One region of the Caballeronia sp. Lep1P3 genome, then DNA from elsewhere that is predicted to be linked to it. Evidence: predicted binding sites of a transcription regulator. Region 1 holds the regulator's gene; the other holds the start of a gene.
What was found. The regulator FliA, encoded in region 1, starts transcription of late flagellar genes. The targets are predictions, from matches to a motif close to CTAAAGTTTNNNNNNNNNNNGCCGNTA.

Region 1 (8,814 bases):
TCGGCGCTTTGCGCGCCCGCCGCCGGAGCCGATGCCGTCTGCGGCACGGAGGCCAGCGCGGCGACGGCGGCTGCGGCCTGCGCGTTCTCGTTCGCGCCCGAAGCGGCCGCTGGCGCCGATGCTGCCGATCCGGCCGATGTAGCCGCCGCGCCCGGCGCGGGTTGCGCGGGCTCGTCGAACTTGGCGCCGCCGTTGTTCGCCATATAGACGACGGCGCGCGCGATTTCGAAGTCGCTGTAGTCGTCGGGGCTGGTGCCGCCGCGCGGCGGCATCGCGCCCTTGCCGTTGAGCGCGTTGTGCAGGAGCGTGTCGTAACCTTCGCTGATGCGCGGCGCCCATGCGCCTGAATCGCCGAACTTGGGCGCGCCGGCGGTGCCGGTTGCGTGACATGCGGAGCAGACGGCCTTGAACACTTCCTCGCCGGTCTTGTAGACGCGCGGCGCGTTGGCATCGCGGATATCGACTTGCGCGGCCGGTGCGATTCTCTGTTCGATGGATGCGTCGAGATTGGTGCCTGCGCCGGTGCGCGTCGTGTTGTCGACGTAAACCGCGAGCAGAACGATGATGGCGACGGGAATGCCGAATCCCGCGATCACCGCCGCGATGAGTTGGCCGGGGGTCTTGATCGGGGCTCCGTGGGGTGCTTCGCTCATGCTTGTCTCGTCTCCCGTTTTTTTAGGTGAGTCGGTTCAGTGACAGCTTTGCGTTGTGCGTCGCCTGCTGGAAGGCACGGTCGATTATAGACGGAACGTTTAACGGAAGGCGCTGGCGCTCGTGCGCGTGCAAACGGGCGTTTACCCGCATCGCGCGGCGATTGCGTCGGCGTGCGAAAGGCCGCTTCCGCCCCGCGCGATGGACGGATTCATGGAAACCGGGTATTCTCTCGGATTCGCATGGGTCTTGCGGCCGCCTTCTGGCACCCTACACGCAAGGCTCCCGCCGAAGCGCCCGTAGCTCAATGGATAGAGTACTGCCCTCCGAAGGCAGGGGTTGCTGGTTCGATCCCAGCCGGGCGCGCCAATATCATCCATCCTTACGCATCTCGCGACGTTTCGTCCTCCCGCCGGCCCCGACGCATTACCGCACGCCCCCACCACACCCCACCCCAAAAACCTGCAAAATACCCCAGCATCGCAACGGGGCAAAACAAGCACAAAACACAGCGCGCGCACTCAACCCACGCGACGCCACGCGACGAAGACCAGGGGATCATCATGGAGCACGCGCACCCGCCAGAACGCCGGGCCTATGCTTTCGCGTGGGCGCAGCATCGACATCCGGAACGTGAGCAGGCCACCCTTCGCGTGGTTCTCGGCGCGTGCGTGCTCATCGCGTACTGTTGCTACGCGTGGCTTTTCCCATCGCGCGATGCGTCGATGGTCGCGCGCATCGTCGCGCTCTACGCGTGCTATGGCGCGCTGACGCTGCTCGTCGTGAATCGCGCGAGTTCGCCTTCGCAGACGCGCCTCGTCGTCACGACGATCGCGGATCAGGCGCTCCTCGGCGCAGCCCTCGCCGCTGGCGGCGCAAGCGCCTTGCCGCTGCTGTGGGTCGTTTTCTGGTTTCTGATCGGATCGGGTTGCCGCTACGGGAAGCGCACGCTCGCGGTGTCGTGCGCGACGGCAATCGCCGTCATCGTGGCGCTCGCGCTCTGGCAGCCGTGGTGGCGCGCGAACCGGCCCGCGGCGCTCGGGCTGGCGCTCAGCGCCATCGCCGCGTCGGTGTACCTGGGCGTGCTCGTCGACAGGCTCGGCAGCGCCAACCGCGATCTAGCGCGTCAGGCATCCACCGATCCGCTCACCGGACTCGCGAACCGCTATGCGCTCAAGCGGATCGTCGACCGGGCGATGGCTGCATCGGTGGCGGACACCGCGCTCTTGCTCATCGATCTCGACGGCTTCAAGGAAGTCAACGATACCTACGGCCACGCCGTCGGCGACATGCTGTTGCAGCAATTCGCGCAACTGCTCGCGCGGCGCACGCACGCGAGCGACGCCGTCGCGCGGCTCGGCGGCGACGAGTTCGTCGTGCTCGCGCATCGCGTGCGCGACCGCGACGCGGTTCTTTCGATCACCGAAGGCATTCACGCGGCGCTCGCATCGATCACGTCGGTGCAGGAACGGCAGGTGTCGGTGTCGGCGAGCATCGGCGCGTGCATGCTGTCGAGCGCGGCGCAAGCGGGCCGCGCCGACATGAGCGCCGTGCTGCGCGCCGCCGACCGCGCGATGTATCGCGCGAAGCGTCTCGGCATTGGCAAGACGGTGTTCGCCGAAGCGCGCGACTTCGAGGCGAACTAGGCGCGCGCTCGCGCGCTTACGCCTCCACGCCCGTCCACGCCTGCTCGCGCAGCTTCGTGCGCAGCCGCGCGACCGCCTGGCTGTGCAACTGGCACACGCGCGATTCGCTCACTTCCATCACCGCGCCGATTTCGCGCAGGTTCAGGCCGCGTTCGTAGTAGAGGCTCATCAGGAGCTTCTCGCGTTCCGGCAGCTTGTCGATGGCTTCGATCAGCGCACCGCGCAGGCTGTCGTCGAGCAGCGCGGACAGCGGGTCCGAACGATCGACGCAATAGCGGTCGAGGAACGGCTCGTCGTCGGCGGAGCGATCGAAGTCTTCGTAGTAGATGAGCTGGCTGCCATGCAGGTCCTGCAGCATCGACTGATACTCGTCGAGCGGCAACTTCATGTGCTCGGCGATCTCGGTTTCGCTTGCCGAGCGCCCGAGATTCTGCTCGACCTTGTGCACCGCGCTTTCCACCTCGCGCGATGTCTTGCGCATGCTGCGCGGCAGCCAGTCGTTCGCGCGAAGTTCGTCGAGCATCGCGCCGCGAATGCGCTGGCTCGCGTACGTCTCGAACTGCGCGCCCTGATCTTCCTTGTAGCGGCTCGCCGCGTCCATCAGACCGATCATGCCCGCCTGGATGAGATCGTCGAGATCGACGCTCGCCGGCATCTTGGCGACGAGCTGAAGTCCCAATCTGCGAACGAGCGGCGCATAGCGCGTAAGCACGTCGGATTGCGAGAGTTTGCCTTGGGCGTTGTACATCTGGGTCACCTTAGTCTTTGTCACATCGACGCCGTGCTGCTCAATGCATGACCGGAAAGCGCATGCGCCATGCGCAACGCCTCCCGCCCGCCCTGCTCAGACTCGCCTGCCGAAAACCGCGCGTCGCTGGCCAGGCGCGTCTCGCGCGCATGCGGCGCGGGACGCATCGGCCAATGCAGGAGTTCGGCCGCGATCTGCCGGTAGTCGCGCGCCGCGGCCGTAGCCGGGAACGCTTCCACCGCCGAGCGCGACAGCTCCCTTGCCCGAGTGACGCGCGCATCCTCGGACACATATCCTGCCTGCACGAGCGACACGGCCAGATACCGGCTCGCGACACTCGAGAGGTTGTCGAACGCGACCGCCGCATCGGCCGGGTTCTGTACGTGATTGACGAGCACGCGGAACTGGCCGATCCCATGCGCGTAGTGCAGACGCTTGATGCACGCATACGCCTCGGTGATCGCCGACGCGGCCGCGCGCGTCACGATGAGAAAGTCATGCGCCTGCGCCGCGAGCGACGAGAGCGCGCCATGCCGGTCGAGCTGCGTATCGATCAGCACGATGTCCGCGGGGCCGTCGAGTAACGCGCGGCACTGCGCGGCGTCGTGGCTGATGCGCTCGTCGCGCGGCGCGGCGATCATCGAGAAGCCGAACGGCGTGCGCGTCACCGCTTCCTGCACGCTCTGGCGGCCCGACATCACCGCCGCGAAAGCGCCCGCGCCGGACAAGCCCGCCATGCGCGCAGCCGATGCCACGTTCTGCCGCTCGTCGATCACGAGCACGTCCTTGCCATGCACGGCGAGCGCCGCGCCGAGATTCACCACCGCCGACGTGCAGCCAATGCCCGCCGGTCCGCCCGCGACCGCGACCACGCGCGAACCGGCGCGCGTCAGCAGCCGTCGCAGGCCTTCAGCCTGATCGAGCACGAACTTATCCAAAGCGGACCTCATGCAGTTCGGTGGTGGCACGCGCGGACAATGCGGAAAGCAGAGCCGGCACTTCGTCGTCCTGCGGCACGAACGGCGAACCGTCGCGCGGAATGCAGAACGCGCTCTTGATGAGAAAACGCTTCGTCGCGACGTACAGGTTCTCCGGCACCTTCTGTCCGGTCGATACGTAATGCACCGGCAGCTTGTAGCGGATCACCGTGTCGAGCACGCCGCCGAGATTGGTCGCTTCGTCGAGCTTCGTGAGGATGCAGCCCGCGAGCGGCGGCTGGTCGGCGGCGCTCTTGTAGGCCTGCACGACTTCGTTGAGCGTGTCGCCGTGGCTCGTCGCGTTGAGCAGCAGCAGGCGCTGAACCGGCTGACCCGCGCCGCAGAGCATCGAAATCTGGTCGGACACCATGCGATCGCGCTGGCTCATGCCGATGGTGTCGATCAGCACGATGTGCTTGTTGCGCAGCTCCGAAAGCGCGAGCTGCAGGTCGGCGGCGTCTTTCACCGCGTGGACCGAGACGCCGAGAATCTTTCCGAAAATGCGCAGTTGCTCATGCGCGCCGATCCGGTAGCTGTCGGTCGTGAGCAGCGCGACCTTGCTTGCGCCGAAGCGCATCACGCAGCGCGCGGCGAGCTTCGCCGTGGTCGTCGTCTTGCCGACGCCCGTCGGGCCCATCAGCGCGAAGACGCCGCCGCGTTCCATCAGCGCGTCTTCGCTCGCCATCACCGGCAGATTCGCTGAAAGAACTTCCTGCACCCATTCCAGCGCGTGCTCGGCGCTTTCCATTTCCGGCATGTTGTCGACGACCATGCGCACGAGTTGCGCCGAGAAGCCCGCGGCAAAGAGGCGCTTGGTCAGCGCGGCGTTGCCCGGATTGCGGCGCTGGCGCTCGCCCCACATGAGACCGGAGAACTGCTCTTCCATCATCTCGCGCATCGACGAGAGTTCGTTCATCACCGTTTCGTTGACGACTTGCTCCATGCGCGCACGGATCGCTTCGGTGACGACGGCGGCGGCGTTCGCGGGCAGCGCGTCGAATGCTTTTTCCGGCGATGCATCGGCGCGCTCAACGGCTTCCGGCGCGCTTGCGTTGATGTGCTGCGCGGCGCGGCGCGCGGCAACTTGCGCGGCTTCACGCGCCCACTCGGGCGTATCGATCTTCGGCTGCGCGTTCTCGCGCGATGCCTTCGCGCCCGCGTTCTTCGGCGACGACGCTTTCGGCGGCACCGGCACGCCGAGTCCGCGCGCGATCGCGGCGGACGCCGTCAGCGGACGGTTCGACGGCAGCGCGGCCTGCTCCGCCACGCGCCGCGCATGCTGGATCAGCCACGGATTCGATTCGGCCATCGTGCGCGGCGTTTCGTCGGCGTGCGATTCCGCTTGGAAATCGTCGGCGTCTGCGTCGGTGTTCGCGCCGAAGACCGACGAGAACACGTCGCCGCTTGCATACGGATTGGCGGCCGACTGCTTCGCGGCTGCGGCTGCCGCAGCTTGCGCGAGCGCGGCGCGCGGCGTCGCGCTGGGGAACGTCGCGGGCGCGGCCTGTTCCTGCGCGTTCGGCGAAATCGAGGCGAGGTCGCTGTCGGCGACGCTCACGATCTCCACCGAACCGTCATCGAGCGTGCGGTTGGACAGCACGACGGCATCGGGACCGAGGACTTCACGAACCTGTCGCAGTGCGTCGCGGCTGTTTGCGCCGATGAATTTACGAATGTTCAAACTTGCCCCCGATGAGGTATGAGACTGCGATCTTTGCGAGGCGAACGCCGCCGGTCTTTCGACGTGTCCGCTTTTCAGTGAAGCCATTATTGCGAAGAAGGCGTTTCGCCTATCGCTGGATAAAGGGTGGGAAAGAGGGGTATTTCGACTGATGGACTCGCTTCGCCCGCTTGCGGATGCCGGTGGCGAGGTCCGCGCGGGAAAAGATTCCGCTTATCAGCCGCGCGCGCGGCGGCGTAAGCTGTGGGGCTATCGCGCAACGTCCGGCATCGCCCGGAACTGAACAGGAGACTTATCCGCATGACGTCCGATGTTTCCCTCGCAGCTTCCAGCAAGACCACCGGCGCGCGTCTCGTCGTCGACGCGCTCGTTCATCACGGCGTCGAGCGCGTGTTCTGTGTGCCGGGCGAGAGCTTTCTCGCCGTGCTCGATTCGCTGCACGACGAAACCGCGCAGATCCAGACGATCGTCTGCCGCCACGAAGCGGGCGCGGCGAACATGGCCGAGGCGGTCGGCAAGCTGACCGGGCGTCCGGGCGTCGCGATCGTGACGCGCGGGCCGGGCGCGACGCACGCGTCCATCGGCGTGCACACGGCGTATCAGGATTCGACGCCGATGATCCTGCTCATCGGCCAATGCGCGCGCGACCACATGGATCGCGAGGCGTTTCAGGAAATCGACTATCGCCGCATGTTCGGGCAGATGGCGAAGTGGGTCGCGCAGATCGACGATCCGCGCCGCGTGCCCGAGTACATGAGTCACGCGTTTCATGTCGCGATGGCCGGGCGGCCCGGCCCGGTCGTGCTCGCGCTGCCCGAAGACATGCTGACCGAAGCCTGCGACGCCGTGCCACCGGCGCCGCATTATCAGCGCGTCGCGGCAGCGCCCGCACCCGCGCAGATGGAACGGCTGCGCGATCTGCTCGCCAGCGCGAAGAAGCCGTTCGTGATCGCGGGCGGCAGCGGCTGGACGCAGGACGCGACGCAGGACTTCGCGCGATTCATCGAACGCTGGCAGCTCCCGGCGGGCTGCGCGTTCCGCTTTCAGGACACGCTCGACAACGAGCATCCGAACTACGCGGGCGATGTCGGACTCGGCATCAATCCGGCGCTCGCCGCGCGCGTGCGCGACGCCGACGTGCTTTTCGTGCTCGGCCCGCGCATGGGCGAATCGACGACGGGCGGCTACACGCTGCTCGACATCCCGAAGACGAAGCAGACGCTCATCCACATTCATCAGGGCGCGGAGGAACTCGGGCGCGTCTACAGCGCGGACTTGCCGATCGTCTCGGGCATGCCGGAAATCGCCGCGATGCTCGCCGTGCTAGAACCGCCCGCGGAGATTGCGTGGGCCGGTTCAGCGCAAGCCGCGCACGCCGCCTATCTGGAATGGCGCAAGCCGAAGCCGATGCTCGGCGACGTCCAGTTGGGCGAGATCATGCGCACGCTCGCCGAGCGCCTGCCCGCCGACGCGATTCTCACGAACGGCGCGGGCAATTACGCGACGTGGCTGCATCGGCACTATTCGTATCGGCACTTCCGCTCGCAGGTCGCGCCGACGAGCGGCGCGATGGGCTATGGCGTGCCTGCGGCGATCGCGGCGAAGTCGCTGTATCCAGATCGCACGGTGATCGCGTTCGCGGGCGACGGCTGCTTCATGATGGCGAGCCACGAGATGGCCACGGCGATGCAGTACGGGCTCGCGGTGATTTTCGTGGTCGTGAACAACGCGCAGTACGGCACGATCCGCATGCATCAGGAGCGGCACTATCCGAATCGCGTGCATGGGACCGGGCTCACGAATCCGGATTTCGTCGCGTATGCGCGCGCGTTCGGGGCGCACGGCGAGCGCGTCGACACCACCGAGCAGTTCATGCCGGCGTTCGAGCGCGCGGTGGAATCGGGCTTGCCCGCCGTGATCGAGATTCGCGTTCCGCAGGATCAGAGCACGCCCGCTGCGACGCTCGAACAGATTCGCGCGCAAGGCAAGCGGTAGAAAAACAAAAGCCCCGCGACGTGAGCCGCGGGGCTTTATTCCTACCGAGTCAAACGCGCTTACTTGCCGCCCACGCTCTGCAGCGTCGTCCACTTGCCGCCAACGACCTTGTACAGCGTGATGCCGCCGTTCTTCAGGTCGCCCTTCGCGTCATACGCGAGGTGCTTGGCGGTCACGCCCTGCATGTCGGTCTTCGCGAGGAACGGCAGGTACTTGGCCGGGTCCGTCGAGTTGGCCGCCTTCATTGCGGCGAACATCGCCATTGCGCCGTCGTAGGCATACGGCGAGTACGTCTCGACGTCTTCGTTGAAGCGCTTCTTGTATTTCGCTTCGTAAGCCGCGCCGCCCGGCATTTCGTTCATCGGCAGGCCGGCGAGCGATGCCACCGTGCCGTCCGCCGCGTCACCCGCGATCTTGATGAACGTGTCGGTCTTCACCATTTCGCCCGCCATCAGCGGCGCGCGGAAGCCGAGCGTCTTCATCTGCTTGGCCATCGGCGCGGCTTGCGAATCGGCGCCGCCGTAGTACACGAGGTCCGGGTTCATCGACTTGATCTTGGTCAGAATCGCTTTGAAGTCGACAGCCTTATCGTTCGTGAATTCGCGATCGACGATGGTGCCGCCCGCCGCCTTCGCCGCCTTCTCGAACTGGTCGGCGAGACCCTGGCCGTAGGCCGTGCGGTCATCGACGATGGCGATCTTCTTCACCTTGAGGTTCTTCACCGCGAACTCGCCCGCGACCGAGCCTTGCTGCGTGTCGGACGTCATCATGCGGAACGCGGTCTTGAAGCCTTGCGTCGTGTATTCGGGCGCGGTCGCCATCGCGATCTCGGGGATGCCCGCGTTCGCGTAGATGCGCGATGCCGGAATGGTCGTGCCCGAGTTGAAGTGGCCGAGCATGCCCTTGATGCCGTCGTCCACGAGCTTTTGCGCGACGGTCGTGCCGGTGCGCGGGTCGGCCTGGTCGTCCGCCGAATCCAGCACGATGTGAACCGGCTTGCCGCCGATCACGGGCTTCGTCGCATTGAAATCCTCGACGGCGAGCGTGATGCCGTTCTGGAAGTCCTTGCCGTAGTGCGCCTGCGCGCCGGTCATCGGGCCGGCAAAGCCGATCTTC
Region 2 (8,814 bases), 330 kb from region 1:
GCCGCTCGAACTGCGCGCGAATCTCCGTGCGCGACAACTCGTCGATGCGTTGCAGCGCGCCGACTGCGCCCTGCACGTCTTCGCAGATGAAGCCGGTCACGCCGTGGTCGATCACTTCGGGCACCGAGCCGCGGTTGAACGCGATCACCGGCGTGCCGCACGCCATCGATTCGATCATCACGAGGCCGAACGGCTCGTTCCAGTCGATCGGGAAGAGCAGCGCCTTCGCACCCGAAAGAAACTCCGGCTTCTGCGCTTCGTTGATTTCGCCGATGAATTCGACATGCGCCTGCGACAGGAGCGGCTCGATGGTCGACTTGAAATAGTCCTGATCCACCTTGTCCACCTTCGCCGCGATCTTCAGCGGCAGCCCGCTTTGCGCCGCGATCTTGATAGCCAGATCGGCGCGCTTTTCCGGGCAGATGCGGCCGAGAAACGCCAGATATTCGGGCTTCTTCTCCGGCTGCGGCGTCAGCAGATTCTCGGGCAGGCCGTGATAGACCGTGTTCAGCCAGTTCGCCTGCGGCAGCGGCCCGCGCTGGTTGTCCGAAATCGAGATGACGTTCGCCTTCGTGAACGTGTTGAACATCGGCTGCAGTTCCGGCAGATCGAGGCGGCCGTGCAGGGTCGTGACGAACGGCGTGTCGAGCTGCGTGAAAAGCGGGAACGGCATGTAGTCGAGGTGAAAGTGCAGCACGTCGAATTCGTGCGCGCGGCGGCGGACCGTTTCCAGCAGCAGCATGTGCGGCGCGAGCGGATCGCGGATCGTCGGATCGAGCCGCAAGGCGCGCGGCCACGCGGCTTCGAGCGTCGCCCGGGTTTGCGAATCGCCGCTTGCGAACAAGGTTACATCGTGGCCGAGGTCGACGAGCGCATCCGTCAGATAGGACACCACGCGCTCAGTGCCGCCGTAAAACTTCGGGGGGACTGCTTCGTGCAACGGTGCAATTTGTGCGATTCGCATAACGTGACTCTCCTGTGTCGGCCGGAGTCGGGCGTGAACGCCAAGGTCCGGTCGCTGCAAAGCTGTTCGGATGGACACCGCGCTGACACTCAGGTGGAGCGTTTTGCGATGCCGTCGGGCGGGCTGCGGTATGTCACTGGCGCCGCCCGAGATCGGTTCCGGCTCTCGACCGGGTTATCCCTTACGATCATTATCGGGATCGAGAGCGGCATTTCACGTCATTTTTCAATCGCTTAACGTTGTTACAGCGCGAAACACCGGCTGTTACGAAGTCAGAAATTGCACGGACACGGGCGATGGAGGCGAGTTTGACGCGCTATGCGAGCGGCGAAGCACCTCAGAGCACGGCGCGTGCCCGGACGACAGGGATAAAGTCCGCGCTTTTCCTGCCGATAAGCAGTCTCCTCGCGTGCGGATTCGGTAACTAACCGACCGCCGTTGTACGAATTTTTCCTACACGTTGTCTGCCGGAATTCGGTCCGCGAATCGGCATGTTCTTCCGATACCGACCGCCGCCGCGCTACGTGACAATCAGGCAGACACGATAAGCGGGGCCGGATATGCCGCGACCACGGCGCATCCGAGCAAACGTTTCCCGCCAGGCCTGACCAGCCACGAAACGACTTCGGGGGAAAGATGACGGCCACGAATACGAGCGCCCTCGCGGAAATCCGCGAGGTGAACCTGGCGTACCTGCTCCTCGCGCAGCGGCTGCTCCAGGACGACCGCATGTCGGCGATGTACCGCCTCGGGCTCTCCGGCGAGGTCGCGGATGTGCTTTCGGCGCTGACGCTCGCGCAGGCGGTGAAGGTGGCGTCGTCGAGCCATCTGCTGTGCCGCTTTCGTTTCGACGACCACACGATTCTGGCGTCGCTCGCCGACAAGGACAAAAGCCCGGCGTTCGCGCAGGCGCACGCCGCGATCCTGCTCGCCGACGCGCCCGTCGCCCAGATCGGCTAAGCGCGGACTTCCGGCGATGGCGACCCGAAGCGTGATCGCTGAAGTCCGCGAGACCACGCTCGCGATCGAACTCATCGAGCTGGGCGCGCGCCTGCAATTGCTCGAAGCCGAGACGAATCTGTCGCGCGACCGGCTCATCCGGCTCTACAAGGAGTTGAAGGGCGCGTCGCCGCCCAAGGGCATGCTGCCGTACTCGACCGACTGGTTCCTGACGTGGCAGCCGAACATTCATTCGTCGCTCTTTCACGCGATCTTCCGGTTCATCGTTGCGCACGGCGGCGGCTCCCTGACCGGCATCCAGTCGATCGTGAAGAGCTATCGCCTGTATCTGGAACACATGTCGCTTCACGGCGAGGAACCGGTGCTCTCGCTCACGCGCGCATGGACGCTCGTGCGCTACTTCGACTCCGGCATGCTGCAAACCAACGCCTGCACGCGCTGCGGCGGACACTTTGTCGCGCATGCCTACGATCTGCGGCCCGGCTATGTCTGCGGCCTGTGCCAGCCGCCATCGCGCGCGGGCAAGACCGGCAAGGCGCGCGCCCGGCAGCCCGCATCGAACGCGGCCTCCGTGGCGGCTCCGGTCGCCGCCTGAGCGCCGGCCGTCCGCCCCTCCGCCAAAGTTTTTCCTCCCCGTGCCGTAAACAGACATAACCGCGAGACATAACCGCGAGACATAACCGCGACCTATCCGCGAGACATAACCGCGCATCTGACGCCGGTCATCCCGCACCCGAACCTGAGGACTGGACTGTGCTGATTTTCGTTGGAACGCTCGTCACGCTGTTGTCCGTTTTCGGCGGTTATGCGCTCGAAGGCGGTCATCTCGGCGCGCTCGTGCAGCCGGTCGAAATTCTGATGATCGCCGGCGCGGGCATCGGCGCGTTCATCCTCGGCAACGGCATGAAGACCATCAAGGCGACGCTCTTCGTCATTCCCACGCTCTTCAAGGGCTCCAAGTACAACAAGGACGTGTACATGGAGCTGATGGGCCTGCTCTACGTGCTGCTCGCCAAAGCGCGCAAGGAAGGCACGCTCACGCTCGAAGCGGACATCGACGATCCGCACAAAAGCCCGATCTTCAGCCAGTACCCGAAGCTGCTCGCGGACCATCACATCGTCGAGTTCATGACCGATTATTTGCGCCTCATGGTCGGCGGCAACATGAACGCGTTCGAGATCGAAAGCCTGATGGACGAGGAGATCGAGACGCATCACGTCGAAGGCGAAGCGCCCGCGCAGGCGCTCTCGAAAGTGGGCGACGCGATGCCCGCGTTCGGCATCGTCGCCGCGGTGATGGGCGTCGTGCATACGATGGCCTCCGCCGACCAGCCGCCCGCGATTCTCGGTGAGATGATCGCGCAGGCGCTCGTCGGCACGTTCCTCGGCATCCTGCTTTCGTATGGGTTCATCGCGCCGCTCTCGAACATCGCGGAGCAACGCGCCGCCGAGCAGACGAAGATGTTCCAGTGCATCAAGGTGACGATCCTCGCGAGCCTGAACGGTTACGCGCCCGCGATCGCCGTGGAGTTCGGCCGCAAAGTGCTTTTCTCGACCGAGCGCCCGTCGTTCTCCGAACTGGAAGAGCACGTCCGCCGCGTGAAGGCGAAGTGACACCATGAGCGTCGACAAGGACCGGCCCATTTTCATCAAGCGCGTCGTCGGCAAGGGCGCGAAGGGGCATCACGGCGGCGCGTGGAAGCTCGCGTATGCGGACTTCATGACCGCGATGATGGCGTTCTTCCTGCTGATGTGGCTGCTGTCGTCCACGTCGCCGGTGCAGCGGCGCGGCATCGCGGAGTACTTTCAGATGCCGCTCAAGGCCGCGATGGTCGGCGGCAAGACCGTCGGCATGGACAACAGCATCATCACCGGCGGCGGGCGCGACATTTCCAGCAACGAACCGGGCGATGCGCGCAGGTCCGACGGCCGCACGCAGCTTGCGGACCGCTCGTCGTCGAAACCCGACGAGCAGTTCCTCAAAGAGGCGCAAGGTGAACTCGAGCGGCGCGAACAGGCGCGGCTGCACGATCTTCAGGTGAAGCTGATGGCCGCGATCGAAGCGAACCCGACGCTGCATCAGTTCAAGCAGCAGATTCGCATCGAATCGACGCAGCAGGGCTTGCGCATCGAGATCGTCGATACGCAGAAGCGCCCGATGTTCGCGCTCTCGAGCGACGCCGTGCAGCCGTATATGCGCGACATCCTGCGCGAAATAGGCCGCACGCTCAACGACGTGCCGAACCATATCGTCGTGCAGGGCCACACCGACGCCGTGAAGTACGCGGGCGGCGAGAAGGGCTACAGCAACTGGGAACTGTCGGCGGACCGCGCGAACGCGTCGCGGCGCGAATTGATCGCGGGCGGCATGGACGAAGCCAAGGTGCTGCGCGTGCTCGGCCTCGCGTCCACGCAGAACCTCGACAAGCAAGACCCGCTCGATCCGGAGAACCGGCGCATCAGCGTCATCGTCCTGAATCACCGCGCGGAAGCGTCGATGATGCGCGACGACGGCGGCGCCGCCGCGACGCTCGACAACGGCGGGGAGACGGCCATCGGCCAGTTCATGCCGGCGGCGTTGACGCAATAACGCTGCCTTACGCCCCGAACCGCACAAAAAAACGCTCAAGACTCCACACGTTTGCGCCGTCATCCGGACAGAAGCTCGCGACGCAGCAGACTCGAAAGGCGACACATGATCAAGAACATTCTGGCAATCGACGATTCCGCCGCCATGCGGCAAATCCTCAGCGCCACGCTGACGACCGCGGGCTACGAAGTGACGCTCGCCGCCGACGGCAACGAAGGGCTCGAATGCGCGCTCGCCGAGCGCTTCGATCTGGTGCTCACCGATCACCACATGCCGGTGAAAAGCGGGCTCGACCTGATCGTCGAATTGCGGGCGAACCACGCGTACAAGGCGACGCCGATCCTCGTGCTGACGACCGAAGACGGCGAGCCGTTCAAGGACGCGGCGCGCGCGGCGGGCGCGACGGGCTGGATCGAAAAGCCGCTCGACCCGGACCTGCTGACCGAAGTGGTCGCGACGCTCGCGCAGACGCAGGCGCACTGAACCGAACGAACGCAAAGACAACCCGCGCACGAACGCGCCGATGGTGACTCAAGCATGACACTCGACATTACCCAGTTCTATCAAACCTTCTTCGACGAAGCCGATGAACTGCTCGCGCAGATGGAGCAGCTGCTGCTCGTTCTCGATATCGCCAATCCCGATCCCGAGGACCTCGCGGCCATCTTCCGCGCGGCGCATTCGATCAAGGGCGGCGCGGCGACGTTCGGCTTCACCGCGCTCACCGAGACGACGCACATTCTCGAATCGCTGCTGGATCGCGCGCGCAACAACGAACTGGTGCTTCGCCGCGACATGATCGACACGTTCCTCGCGACCAAGGACGTGCTCTCGGACCAGCTCGCCGCGTATCGCGCGAGCGCGGAGCCGGATGCGGCCGCTGCCGCCGCGATCTGCGCGAAGCTCGAGCGCCTGAAGAGCGAAGACGCCGAGCCGCACGCAGCGCCGGCTGTCGAAGAGGCGCATACGCTCGCGGTGGTCCAAGCGGAAGCCGCGCCGGCCTACGAAGGCCCGAATGCGCCGCCGGCGCACGTCATCGCGCAGGCCGCCGAAGCGATCGAGGACGACGGCAACTGGGACGGCGCGTTCGAACTCGCGGACTGCGCCGCAAACGCGAACGCGAACGCGAACGCAAACGCAAACGCAACGAATGAAGAAGCAGGACCCCACCTGAAAATTACGCTACGGGGGGTGGGCGAGAAGGACCTGGCGACCTTGACCGAGGAGCTGGGGAACCTGGGCAGTATCGTCGGAGAAAAAAAGACTGATGCCGAACTCGTGCTTTGGCTCGATTCGGACGTCTCCGCCGACGACATCGTGGCCGTGTGCTGCTTCGTGATCGATGAATCGCAGATCGCGATCGGCCGTGGCGACGCGCAGCGAAGCGCACCGGCAGAGGCGGTGCAGCACGCGCTACAGGCGCAGCCGGACGTATCGCAGGCGCAGGACGCGCCCGCATCCGCGGCTGACCAAAAACAAGAAGAAGCGGCGAAGGCGGCGGCGCAACCGGCCGCCGCCATCCCGTCGCCCGAAACACAGCAGAAAACCGCCGCAGGCGACGCCGAAAAGAAGGCGCGGCCGGCAGCAGCGGCATCGGCGGAAGGCAGCTCGATTCGCGTCGGCGTGGAGAAGGTCGATCAGCTCATCAACCTGGTCGGCGAACTCGTCATCACGCAGGCGATGCTCGCGGAAACGACGAGCGCATTCGATCCCGCGCTGCACGACCGCCTTTTCAACGGCATGGCGCAGCTCGAGCGCAACGCGCGCGACCTGCAAGAGGCCGTCATGTCCATCCGCATGATGCCGATGGATTACGTATTCAGCCGCTTCCCGCGACTCGTGCGCGATATCGCCGGCAAGCTGGGCAAGGACGTGGAACTCGTCACGTTCGGTCAGGCGACCGAACTCGACAAGAGCCTGATCGAGCGCATCATCGATCCGCTCACGCACCTCGTGCGGAACTCGCTCGATCACGGCATCGAGACCGTGGAAGCGCGCCGCGCGGCGGGCAAGCCTGCGACCGGGCAACTCGTGCTGTCGGCGGCGCATCACGGCGGCAACATCGTCATCGAAGTGAGCGACGACGGCGCCGGACTTCGCCGCGACAAGATTCTCGCGAAGGCGCAGAAGCAGGGCATGCAGGTCAGCGAATCGATGAGCGACGAAGAAGTGTGGCAGCTCATCTTCATGCCGGGCTTCTCGACCGCCGAACAGGTGACGGACATTTCCGGGCGCGGCGTCGGCATGGATGTGGTCAAGCGCAACATCCAGTCGATGGGCGGTCACGTCGAGATCATGTCGCGCCAGGGCGCGGGCACGACGACGAAGATCGTGCTGCCGCTCACGCTCGCGATTCTCGACGGCATGTCGGTGAAGGTCGGCAACGAAATCTTCATTCTGCCGCTCAACTTCGTGATGGAGTCGCTGCAGCCCGTCGCCGAGGACATCTACACGGTGGCGAACGGCGAACGCGTGGTGCGCGTGCGCGGCGAATATCTGCCGCTCATCGCGCTGCATTCGGTGTTCGACGTCGAAGGCGCGCGCACCGAGCCGACGCAGGGCATCGTCACGATCCTGCAAACGGAAGGCCGGCGCATGGCCATGCTGATCGACGAACTCGTCGGCCAGCAGCAAGTGGTCGTGAAGAACCTCGAAACGAATTACCGCAAGGTGCACGGCATCTCGGCGGCGACGATTCTCGGCGACGGCAGCGTCGCGCTGATCGTCGACGTGGCCGCGCTCAATCGCGAATCGCGAGTGCAGCACTCGCACACTCACTAAACATATCGACCGACTTTGGGGATTCTCATGGCAGACATCCAATCGACTCAAGCCGCAAACTCTTCGCGCCGCGATGCGCAGCACGCCGAAGCAGCCGGACAGGAATTCCTCGTGTTCACGCTGGGCGCGGAAGAGTACGGCATCGACATCCTGAAGGTGCAGGAAATCCGCGGCTACGACAGCGTGACGCGCATCGCGAATGCGCCCGCATTCATCAAGGGCGTGATCAATCTGCGCGGCATCATCGTGCCGATCGTCGATATGCGCATCAAGTTCAACCTGGGGCGCGTCGAGTACGACAACCAGACGGTCGTCATCATCCTGAATGTCGCGCATCGCGTGGTCGGCATGGTGGTGGACGGCGTCTCCGACGTGCTGACGCTCACGCCGGATCAGGTGATGCCCGCGCCGGAATTCGGCGCGACGCTCACGGCGGAATACCTCACGGGCTTAGGCACGGTGGATGGCCGCATGCTGATCCTGATGGATATCGAAAAGCTCATGACCAGCCGCGAGATGGAGTTGATCGACTCCGTTTCCGCATAAGAGGCGCTCGCACGCGTCGCGAGAAGGAAGAAAGCCATGTTCAAGAAGTTGTCCATCCGCACGACGCTCACGCTCGTCGGTCTGTTGTTCGTCGGTTGCGCGGCCGTCATCGCCGCGCTGTCGCTCGCCGGCCTGAAATCGGCGAGCGCGTCGCTCACCTCGCTTGCCGAGGAAGACATGGTGGCGATGCGTGCGCTGGCGGAAACGTCGTCGTATCTGCTGCGCTCGCGCGTCACGCTCGACCGCGTGCGCTCGCTCACCGAAGCCGGTAACGAAGCGGAAGCGAAAAAAGCGATGGAGCGCGGCCAGTTCCTGCTCGACAAGAGCTACGAGAACTGGAAGCTCTACCTCGACACCAAGAAGCCGATGCTGCCGCAAGAGACGCTCGATGCGCTCGTTTCGCAGCACGACACGCTGATGAAAACCGGCGTCGAGGCCGAATTCGCCGCGATGCGCGCGAACGACATGGCCGCGTACCACGCCATCGCCGACACGAAGATCAGCCCGATGTTCGTCTCGTTCGATCAGGCGGTCTCGGCGGCGGTCGCATTCCAGCAGCAACACGCGCAGCAGTCGCGCGAAAACGCGGCGTCGCGCGACTCGACGCTCATCGCGGTCATCGGCGCGATGCTCGGCGTGTCCGTGCTCATGCTGATCGGCACGCGCTTCGCGCTGCGCAGTCTGATCGTGCAGCCGATCAACGACGCGGTCGACCACTTCGAGCGCATCTCGCGCGGCGATCTCACGAAGCCGGCGCAGTCGGACAGCACGAATGAGATCGGGCGTCTTTTCGCGGGCATCGAGCGCATGCGCACGAACCTGACCGCGATGGTCGGCGCGGTGCATCGCGGCGCGGAATCGATCGATGTCGGCGCGCACGAAATCTCGAGCGGCAATACGGATCTCTCGCAGCGCACGGAAGAGCAGGCGGCGTCGCTTCAGGAAACGGCGTCGAGCATGGAAGAGCTGACGA

Region 2: the regulator FliA is predicted to act here: its motif matches at 2,542-2,568, upstream of motA (flagellar motor stator protein MotA).

The regions. Positions count from the first base shown of each region.
Region 1 covers NZ_CP084265.1:152,613-161,426, reverse strand. The annotation lists gene LDZ27_RS00690 (cytochrome c5 family protein) at 1-653, opposite strand, end outside; tRNA gene LDZ27_RS00685 (tRNA-Arg) at 945-1,020, shown strand; gene LDZ27_RS00680 (GGDEF domain-containing protein) at 1,215-2,297, shown strand; gene LDZ27_RS00675 (RNA polymerase sigma factor FliA) at 2,314-3,045, opposite strand; gene LDZ27_RS00670 (MinD/ParA family protein) at 3,066-3,983, opposite strand; gene flhF (flagellar biosynthesis protein FlhF) at 3,976-5,703, opposite strand; gene LDZ27_RS00660 (thiamine pyrophosphate-binding protein) at 6,004-7,698, shown strand; gene LDZ27_RS00655 (branched-chain amino acid ABC transporter substrate-binding protein) at 7,758-8,814, opposite strand, start outside.
Region 2 covers NZ_CP084265.1:2,924,086-2,932,899, reverse strand. The annotation lists gene LDZ27_RS13765 (glycosyltransferase family 4 protein) at 1-964, opposite strand, end outside; gene LDZ27_RS13760 (hypothetical protein) at 998-1,201, shown strand; gene flhD (flagellar transcriptional regulator FlhD) at 1,601-1,924, shown strand; gene flhC (flagellar transcriptional regulator FlhC) at 1,941-2,519, shown strand; gene motA (flagellar motor stator protein MotA) at 2,678-3,538, shown strand; gene motB (flagellar motor protein MotB) at 3,543-4,514, shown strand; gene LDZ27_RS13735 (response regulator) at 4,620-4,997, shown strand; gene cheA (chemotaxis protein CheA) at 5,052-7,295, shown strand; gene cheW (chemotaxis protein CheW) at 7,323-7,841, shown strand; gene LDZ27_RS13720 (methyl-accepting chemotaxis protein) at 7,878-8,814, shown strand, end outside.